One region of the Neorhizobium sp. P1_A6 genome, then DNA from elsewhere that is predicted to be linked to it. Evidence: riboswitches for the same ligand, from Rfam matches in the RefSeq annotation. Region 1 holds a riboswitch; the other holds the start of a gene.
What was found. A riboswitch is a leader RNA that binds a small molecule or an ion and turns the genes downstream of it on or off. The one in region 1 is predicted to bind S-adenosylmethionine.

Region 1 (5,209 bases):
GCGGGCATTGGCAAAACCAGCGACTTTCAGGCCCATGGCTTCGATCGTCTCGGCAACATCGAGCGCGATCAGAAACTCGTCTTCGACAATCATAACTCTTTGATTCATCGCCTCAGTGGCCAGCCGACGACGCGTAACATTTGTCAGCATTGGATGTCCCCATTCGGTTGATCGGTTCCTGGCAGGCCGATCCGTCCCCGGGACATTTCGACCACTATTCACACCCAGAACGTCTCGGGACATCATATGTTCCGGTCCGCGACAAATATTTTTTTAGCTAACTATCTGTTAAGCTTAATAAATCGCAAATCAGCCTTCAATTTCCTCACGCAGCATTTCGAGTTCCAGCCATTCTTCTTCCATTTTGCTGATGCTTTGGCGCAACTTTTCCATCTCCGCAGCCAACTTGTTGAAGGCGGCGGGATCCTTGGTGAAGAGGTTGGGATCGGCCATTTTCTTCTCGCGGGCGGCGATCTCGGCCTCGGCCTTCGCCATTTCCTTAGGCAGGTTCTCGAGCGCGAATTTCTGCTTGAAGGAAAGTTTGCCTTTGCCCTTGGACGTGCCGGAAACCGAAGCCGCGGTATCGGTTTTTGCCCTGTCAGCTTTTTCCGTGCGGCGCCTTTCCTCCAACGCACCCTTCCGCTGCGCCAGCATATCCGTGTAGCCGCCGGCATATTCGATCCAGCGGCCGTCCGGTGCGTCCGGATTTGCGGGGGCGATGGTCGAGGTTACGGTGCGGTCGAGGAAGTCGCGGTCGTGGCTCACGAGGATGACGGTGCCGGTATAGCCGGCGACGATTTCCTGCAGCAGGTCCAGCGTCTCGATGTCGAGGTCGTTGGTCGGTTCGTCCAAGATCAACAGGTTCGATGGCCGGGCCATGATGCGGGCCAGCATCAGCCGGGCGCGCTCGCCACCGGAGAGGTTCTTGATCGGTGTCCTGATCTGCTCCGGCTGGAACAGGAAGTCCTTCATATAGCCTGCGACATGCCGCTGCTCGCCGTTGACCAACAGCGTCTCGCCGCGTCCATCCGTCAGATAATGGGACAGCGTGTCCTCGGGGTCCAGGTCCTCGCGCTTCTGGTCGAGCGTGGCGATTTCCAGGTTGGTGCCGAGCTTGACGGTGCCGGTGTCGGGCGCCAGCTGGCCGGTCAGCATCTTCAGCAGCGTCGTCTTGCCGGCGCCGTTCGGGCCGACGAGACCGATGCAGTCGCCGCGATGCACGCGGATCGAGAACGGCGCGACGATCGGCCGGTCGTAGCTTTTGGTGATGTTTTCGGCCTCGATGACCAGCTTGCCGGATTCGCGGCCCTCGCTGACGCTCGCCTGCACCGTGCCCTGCGGTCCTTTATGGCCACGGTAATTGCCGCGCATCGTCTGCAACTCGCCGAGGCGGCGCATGTTGCGCTTGCGGCGGGCGGTGACGCCGTAGCGCAGCCAGTGTTCCTCGCGCTCGATCGCCTTGCCGAGCTTGTGCTGCTCCAGCTCTTCCGCCTCCAATACCTCGTCGCGCCAGGCTTCGAATTCGCCGAAACCGCGGTTGAGACGTTGTGATGTACCGCGGTCGAGCCAGACCGTGGCGTTCGAGACCTTTTCGAGGAAACGACGGTCATGCGAGATCACCACGAGCGCGCTTCTCGTCTTGCGCAACTCCTCTTCCAGCCATTCGATAGTCGGCAGGTCAAGGTGGTTGGTGGGCTCGTCGAGCATCAGGATGTCCGGCTCGGGCGCCATGACCCGGGCAAGCGCTGCGCGTCGGGATTCTCCGCCGGAGAGCGTGTTCGGGTGTTCCTGGCCGGTGAGGCCCAGATGTTCGAGCAGGTAGGTGACGCGATAGGGATCGTCGCCCGGGCCGAGGCCCGCTTCGGCATAGGCCTGCACCGTCGAATAATCGGCGAAATCCGGCGCCTGTTCGAGATAACGGATGGTCGAGGAGGGATGGCGGAACACCTCGCCCGACTGGGGCTCGACCATGCCGGCGGCGATCTTCATCAGCGTCGACTTGCCGGAACCGTTGCGGCCGACGAGGCAGATGCGGTCGCCCGGCTCCACCTGCATGCCGGCGCCGGCGAGAAGCGGCGCGCCGCCGAAGCTCAGGAAAATATCGTCAAGTTTCAGAATTGGGGGCGCCAACAGTCAGGCTCCTGTAAAGTCGTGGGGGCGGGCAAGGATCATCGCCCTGCCTTTCCTCAAATGGAATTCCACCCGGCCTTCTGCAACGTTCGAGACGGTGCGCGAGGAGCCGAAGGGGAGTGAGAAGTTGTCGAGCGGATAACGTGCGCCGATGATATCGAGCCCTTCAAGGTCGGAAAAACCGATGACCGAAAACAGCGAACCCTTCGGCAGATCCAGTGTCCTTGTGCCCGGCAGCAGCGGCACGGCCTCCTCGTCACCCGACGTCAGCAGGATGTCGAGGTCGCGTTCGGCCAGGCTCATGGCGTGAAAGAGATGCTGAAGCGCGTGGTCGCTGCGCTCGCCGCCGAGCGCGCCGGCCAAGATCAGCCTTGTCGCGCCGCGTTCGATGGCTTCGGCCGTCGCGATCTCGCCGTCCGTCTCGTTCTTGGCCGGCGGAAAGGCCTGCCGCGCGACCTGCGGGAACTGCGCGATCAGCGCGGCATCCGAGGAATCGAAATCGCCGACCCAGAGTTCAGGCTTCACGCCGAGTGCTGACGCATGGCGCATGCCGCTATCGGCCGCAATGAAGCGGCTGCCGGCGATCGTCTCCCGCAGGCGATCGGTGACGCGCAAGTTGCCGCCGAGCAGAATGGTGAAGGTCGAATGGGTCATGCGCATTGCCCATAGCGCAAAGCCGGTGGAAAGGGAAAGCTGTTGCACCGCCTCGGGCGAGCTTTTAGTTTGCGGCGCGTTCACCGATCAGGATCACGAGATGCAGTTTCAGGGTACAGCGGACTATATTGCCGACAAGGATCTGATGGTGGCGGTCAACGCCGCGATCCGGCTCGAACGTCCGCTGCTGGTGAAAGGCGAGCCCGGCACCGGCAAGACAGAGCTTGCGCGGCAGGTGGCCGCGGCCCTCGGGCTCGATCTGATCGAGTGGAACATCAAGTCCACCACCAAGGCCCAGCAGGGGCTCTACGAATACGACGCTGTCTCGCGGCTGCGCGACAGCCAGCTCGGCGACGAACGCGTCCACGACGTGGCCAACTACATCCGCCGCGGCAAGCTATGGCAGGCCTTTGCCGCCGACAGGAAGCTCGTCCTATTGATCGACGAGATCGACAAGGCCGACATCGAGTTCCCGAACGACCTGCTGCAGGAACTCGACCGCATGGAATTCCATGTCTACGAGACCGGTGAAATGGTGCGCGCCAAGGTCCGGCCGATCGTCATCATCACCTCCAACAACGAAAAGGAACTGCCGGACGCCTTCCTGCGCCGCTGTTTCTTCCACTATATCCGCTTCCCGGACGTGGATACGCTCGCCCGCATCGTCGAGGTCCATTATCCCGGCATTAAGCAGACGCTGGTGCGCAATGCGCTCACCCAATTCTACGAAATCCGCGAGATGCCGGGGCTGAAGAAGAAGCCCTCGACCTCCGAAGCGCTCGACTGGATCAGGTTGCTGGTCTCCGACGATGTCGATCCGTCGGACCTGCGCGGCGACGTCAAGAACGCGCTGCCGAAGCTGCATGGCGCTCTCCTCAAGAACGAGCGGGACGTGCATCTCTTCGAGCGGCTGGCCTTCATGGCGCGGCGGGAGCGCTGAGCGGAAGATTATGCTCCCATTGACGCCGGTCGTAGCAAGGCGTATTTGAACTCCCGAGAATTCGTGGTGATTTGGCCGGCCGGCTTGCAGCCACGTTAAAAAAGTCGCTAAAGGGCCGCGAGAAGATGTCTTCCCACGGACCGGTCGCGATTTATCTTGCCGCCGGTTTTATTTTTGCTGGGTTGAGACATGCCGATCAAGATTCCCGATACGCTGCCCGCATATAGCACCCTCGTTTCCGAGGGCGTCCGGGTGATGACCGAAACCATGGCGGTGCGGCAGGACATTCGTCCGCTGCAGATCGGGCTGCTCAACCTCATGCCGAACAAGATCAAGACCGAGCTGCAGATGGCGCGCCTCGTCGGCGCCTCGCCGCTGCAAGTCGAATTCTCGCTGATCCGCGTCGGCGGCCACAAGGCCAAGAACACGTCGGAAGATCACCTCCTGTCCTTCTACGAGACCTGGGAAGAGGTGAAGCACCGCAAGTTCGACGGTTTCATCATCACCGGCGCGCCGATCGAGACGCTTCCTTTCGAGGACGTCACCTATTGGGACGAGATGAGGCAAATCCTCGACTGGACCGCGACCAACGTGCATTCGACCATGAATGTCTGCTGGGGCGCGATGGCGGCGATCTATCATTTCCATGGCGTGCCGAAATACGAGCTCAAGGAAAAGGCGTTCGGCGTCTATCGCCACCGCAATCTCGTGCCGTCCTCGATCTATCTCAACGGATTTTCAGACGATTTCCAAGTGCCGGTGTCGCGCTGGACGGAAGTCCGCCGCGCCGACATCGAGAAGACCCCCAACCTCGAAATCCTGATGGAATCCGAGGAAATGGGTATCTGCCTGGTGCACGAGAAGGCCGGCAAGCGGCTCTATATGTTCAACCATGTGGAATACGACTCCACCTCGCTGGCGGACGAATATTTCCGGGACGTCAATGCCGGCGTACCGATCAAGATGCCGCATAACTACTTCCCGCATAACGACGACACGCTGACGCCCTTGAACCGTTGGCGCAGCCATGCACATCTTCTGTTCGGCAACTGGATCAACGAGATCTACCAGACCACCCCCTATGATCCGGAGAAGATCGGTACCGAATAGGTTTTCGACGCGATGTTCATTCCCTTCTTCCTTCACCTCAAAGAAGCGAAGATCCCGGTGACACTCCGGGAGTTCCTTGACCTTTTGGAAGGCATGGAGGAAGGGATCGCGGATTTCGATGTGGAGGCCTTCTATTTCCTCGCCCGCACGGCGCTGGTGAAGGACGAGCGGCATATCGACAAGTTCGACCGGGTCTTTTCGTCCTATTTTCGCGGGCTGGAAATGGTCTCCGGGGAGCCTGGCCTGGATGTCGCCAGCATTCCCGAAGAATGGCTGCGCAAACTCACCGAAAAGCATCTGACCGACGAAGAGAAGAAGCTCGTCGAGTCGCTCGGCGGGTTCGAGAAGCTGATGGACACCCTGCGCCAGCGGCTT
Region 2 (4,804 bases), on a different contig from region 1:
TCGACTGGCTGAAGGCCTATGCACCGGCCGCCGCCCAGGGCATGACGTTCTCGGAATCCGGACCGGTGCCGGCTCAGGGCGAGATTGCCCAGCAGATGTTCATGTACACGGCCTTCACCGCCGACATGGTCAAGGCAGGCCTGCCTGTCATGAACCAGGACGGCACGCCAAAATGGCGTTTCGCTCCGTCTCCGCACGGGGTCTACTGGAAGGACGGCATGAAGCTCGGCTATCAGGACGTCGGCTCCTGGACGCTGATGAAGTCCACGCCCACCAACCGCGCCAAGGCGGCCTGGCTCTATGCCCAGTTCGTCACCTCGAAGACGGTGGACGTCAAGAAGAGCCATGTCGGCCTGACATTGATCCGCGAGAGCACCATCCGCCACAAGAGCTTCACGGATCGCGCGCCTAAACTCGGTGGTCTGATCGAGTTCTACCGTTCCCCGGCCCGCGTCCAGTGGTCGCCGACCGGCACGAACGTGCCTGACTATCCGAAGCTCGCGCAGCTCTGGTGGCAGGCAATCGGTGATGCGTCCTCGGGTGCCAAGACCGCCCAGGCGGCCATGGACTCGCTTTGCTCCGAGCAGGAAAAGGTCCTGCAGCGCCTGGAGCGCGCCAAGGTCCAGGGCGACATCGGCCCGAAGCTCGCCGAGGAACACGATCTCGCATACTGGAACAAGGATGCCGCCGCGAAAGGCAACCTCGCTCCGCAGCTCAAGATCGCAGCCGAGAAGGAAAAGCCCGTTACCGTCAACTACGACGAACTCGTAAAGAGCTGGGCTGACACCAAGAAGTAAGCCGGTTAGCCGGGCGCTCAAGGCGCCCGGCGACCACCGACTGCAAAATGCCTGGCTCGCGTGAAAGCTCCGGTGCTCGCGTAAAGCTCCGGTACACAATCCGATAGGCCCCGCTCGCCTCCGCGCCAGACACGCCTTCTCGAAAATCGCCTCCATGCCTCGGCCATCGACCGTGCCTCCGCGACATGGAGGCTGGTGATGCGTGCTTCCGGCACCACCACCAAGCCACGGGAAAATCGCTGGACGCCTACGGTTAAGACAAAGGGGAAGCTGGAGCGGGTGAAGGGAATCGAACCCTCGTATTCAGCTTGGGAAGCTGCTGCTCTACCATTGAGCTACACCCGCGTCAGGTTTCAGACTTCCAACAGACGGCCTCGCCTGTCAAGCCGGAGGTGGGGTCAGGCGCGAAAATGCTTGGACAGTTTCAGGCCCTGGGCCTGATAGTTGGAGCCGAGGCCCGTGCCGTACATGCCTTCCGGCTTGTCCATCATGTGTTCATAGACAAGGCGGCCGACGATCTGGCCGTCTTCGAGGATGAAGGGCACTTCGTGGCTACGCACTTCGAGCACCGCCCGGCTGCCCCGTCCCCCTGCCGCCTCGTGGCCGAAGCCCGGATCGAAGAAACCGGCATAATGGACGCGGAACTCGCCGACCAGCGGATCGAAGGGCGTCATCTCGGCGGCATAGAGCGGCGGCACGTGCACCGCTTCGCGCGAGACGAGGATATAGAATTCGTCCGGATCGAGGATCAGTTCGTTGCGGCCGCGGCTGTAAAGCGGTTCCCAGAAATCGAAGATGTCGTGCTGCGCCTTCTTGTCGACGTCGACGACGGCCGTGTGGTGTTTGCCGCGATAACCGATCAGGCCAACGCTATCGCCGGACAGATCGATCGACAGGGCGATGCCGCCGCCCGAGACATTCGGCTTGGCGGATGCGACCAGGGTCTCGTCATTGTGGAGTTGCAGGAGGTCCGGCTCGCTCAGCAGCGCATTGCCGACCCGGAAGCGGATCTGCGACAGGCGCGAGCCGCGGCGCACCACGATCGGGAAGGTACGCGGCGAGATTTCGAGATAGAGTGGCCCGGAATAACCGGTCGGGATCTTGTCGAACTCCTGCGCGTAATCGGTGATGACGCGGGTGAAGATGTCGAGCCGGCCGGTGGAGCTTTTCGGATTGGCGGAGGCAGACATATTGGCCGGCAGATCGAGCCGTTCCATCAGCGGCACGATGTAGACGCAGCCGGTTTCCAGCACGGCGCCTTCGGAAAGATCGATAACGTGCAGCTTCAGCCGATCGAGCTTATCGGAGACCAGGCTCGTCGGGCCTGGCATGAAGCTGGCGCGGACGCGAAAAGCCTTGGCACTCAAGCGCAGGTCCAGGCTTGCCGGCTGGACCTGGTCCCGGTCCAGTTCACGTTCGGAAATCAGCCGTCCACTGTCGAAAAGCGCCGCGATCGCGCGGTCTGCCAAAATTCCTGTTTCGCGAGCCATCATGTCTCTCTCAAGTTTTCGAGGCGACAAAACCAAATGCGAGCCATTGACGCAAGCGGGACGCGGCGCTATGCCACTCTTATCCCGTGGTGATTTGGCCGGTCGGCTTGCAGCCACGTTAAATAAGTGGCTAAAAAGACCGGGTGCGAAACCGGTCTGCTTATGCGACCGGTTTTTTTGTTCTGAATGGGGAACACGCATGACTAAGAATTGGCGCCCGGCAACTCAGCTCGTACACGGCGGCACGCTGCGCTCGCAATATGGCGAAACGTCGGAAGCGATCTTCCTGACCCAGGGTTTCGTCTATGACACCTCGGAAGCGGCGGAAGCCCGCTTCAAGGGCGAGACCGACGGCTTCATCTACGCCCGCTATGGCAGCCCAACCAACGACATGTTCGAAAAGCGCATGTGCATGCTGGAAGGCGCCGAAGATGCGCGCGCCACAGCATCCGGCATGGCTGCCGTTACCGCCGCGATCCTCTGCCAGCTGAAGGCCGGCGACCATATCGTCGCGGCCCGCGCCCTGTTCGGCTCCTGCCGCTGGGTGGTCGAGACGCTCGCTCCGAAATATGGCATCGAATGCACGCTGGTGGACGGCCGCTTCCTCGAGAACTGGGAAAAGGCGATCACTCCGAAGACCAAGGTGTTCTTCCTGGAAAGCCCGACCAACCCAACGCTCGAAGTGGTCGACATTGCCGGTGTCGCCAAGCTCGCCAACCAGATCGGCGCCAAGGTCGTCGTCGACAACGTGTTTGCGACCCCGCTCTACCAGAAGCCGTTGGAACTCGGCGCGCATATCGTCGTCTATTCGGCCACCAAGCATATCGACGGCCAGGGCCGCTGCCTCGGCGGCGTCGTGCTCTCCGACAAGGCCTGGATCGACGAGAACCTGCACGACTATTTCCGCCATACGGGCCCGGCCATGTCGCCGTTCAATGCCTGGACGCTGCTGAAGGGCATCGAAACCCTGCCGCTGCGCGTCAAGCAGCAGACCGAGAGCGCCTCGAAGATCGCCGACTTCCTCGCCGAGCAGAAGCAGGTCGCAAAGGTCATCTATCCTGGCCGCAAGGACCATCCGCAGGCCGATATCATCGCCCGGCAGATGAAGGCCGGCTCGACGCTCGTCTGCTTCGAGCTGAAGGGCGGCAAGGACGCGGCCTTCAAGCTGCAGAACGCGCTGGAGATCGTCAGGATTTCCAACAATCTCGGCGATTCCAAGAGCCTGATCACCCATCCGGCGACCACGACGCACAAGAACCTGACGGACGAGGCCCGTGCCGAACTCGGCATCTCACCCGGCACCGTGCGTCTGTCGGCCGGCATCGAGGATACCGACGACCTGATCGAGGATTTCGCTCGGGCGCTTTCAAAGGCCGGCATGTAAGCATTGGCTTTGCGGGGTGGTGGATCGACCAGAAATTCACCATCCCGGTTATCCTTAACTTCAACTAATGCCCATACTCGGTTGTTCAAACCGCGAGAATTCTTGACGTTGCGGCGCCTCTGTACAATATCGAACCAAGTTGGATTTGTTGAGGTGTCGCATGTATCGCGCCCGGACAAGAGATATCGATGTCGCCGTCGAGCCCTATTATCTGGAGGAGCAATCCAATCCGGAAGAGAGCCGTTATGTCTGGGGCTATCGTATCGTCATCGAAAATCATTCGACGCTCACCGTGCAGCTCGTGCATCGCTACTGGAACATTACCGACCAGAACGGCATCGTCGACGAAGTGGACGGGCCTGGTGTCATCGGTGAGCAGCCGCGGCTGAAGCCCGGCGACAGCTACGAGTATTCTTCAGGATGTCCGCTCGACACCCCGTCCGGCCTGATGTTCGGCCACTACGACATGCAGACCGACGACGGCGAAACCTTCGAGGTGACGATCCCGGCTTTCTCGCTGGATTCACCAGGCCTGATGCGCGTCCTCAACTAGACGGCGCTGCCGACAACCTGCAGGTTATGGGTGGCGGCGGTTTTTCTATTTGTTACCCCTTTCCTCCTGCGGCATCTTGGCACCGTCAAACGGTCTTTGGGAGGAGTACTTGATGGCACGTTCCGCTTTGCCGGTCATTCTGCTGGCGTCCTGCGCGTTCACGACGCTTACGGCCTTTACGCCGGCGCTCGCACAAAACAAAAGCAGTTTCATCGACCAGAAGGACCGGCCGGATTTCGCTTCCGCCACGGTCTCGCCGCAGATCGCCTGCGGTATGTTGAACAGCCAATCCTTTGCCGAGGTCGCGACGCTGAAAGCCACGCATGTCGCGGGTGTCGGCAACGTGCCAGGCCATTGCCAGGTGACGGGCTATATCCGGCCGCAGGTCCGTTTCGAAATCACCCTTCCGGACAACTGGAACCGCCGGCTCTACATGTTCGGCAATGGCGGATATGCCGGCGAAGACCTTGCCGCAGCGTCGCGGATCACCACCCGCAATGCCGCACTTACGAAAGGCTTTCTCACCGTCCAGCAGAATACCGGCCATGATGCGGTCACCTATAAGCTCGGGGATTTTGCA

Region 2: it holds a riboswitch for S-adenosylmethionine, as region 1 does, so the genes downstream of both, AC1D3C_RS19365 (O-succinylhomoserine sulfhydrylase) here and metA (homoserine O-acetyltransferase MetA) in region 1, are expected to answer to the same signal.

What each region holds. Positions count from the first base shown of each region.
Region 1 covers NZ_JBFTZM010000020.1:22,028-27,236, reverse strand. The annotation lists gene AC1D3C_RS26675 (response regulator) at 1-150, opposite strand, end outside; gene AC1D3C_RS26670 (ABC-F family ATP-binding cassette domain-containing protein) at 310-2,130, opposite strand; gene AC1D3C_RS26665 (thiamine diphosphokinase) at 2,134-2,790, opposite strand; gene AC1D3C_RS26660 (AAA family ATPase) at 2,885-3,724, shown strand; SAM riboswitch at 3,778-3,855, shown strand; gene metA (homoserine O-acetyltransferase MetA) at 3,914-4,834, shown strand; gene AC1D3C_RS26650 (vWA domain-containing protein) at 4,847-5,209, shown strand, end outside.
Region 2 covers NZ_JBFTZM010000009.1:201,966-206,769, reverse strand. The annotation lists gene AC1D3C_RS19380 (ABC transporter substrate-binding protein) at 1-797, shown strand, start outside; tRNA gene AC1D3C_RS19375 (tRNA-Gly) at 1,069-1,142, opposite strand; gene AC1D3C_RS19370 (2'-deoxycytidine 5'-triphosphate deaminase) at 1,196-2,290, opposite strand; SAM riboswitch at 2,364-2,442, shown strand; gene AC1D3C_RS19365 (O-succinylhomoserine sulfhydrylase) at 2,487-3,671, shown strand; gene apaG (Co2+/Mg2+ efflux protein ApaG) at 3,832-4,224, shown strand; gene AC1D3C_RS19355 (tannase/feruloyl esterase family alpha/beta hydrolase) at 4,337-4,804, shown strand, end outside.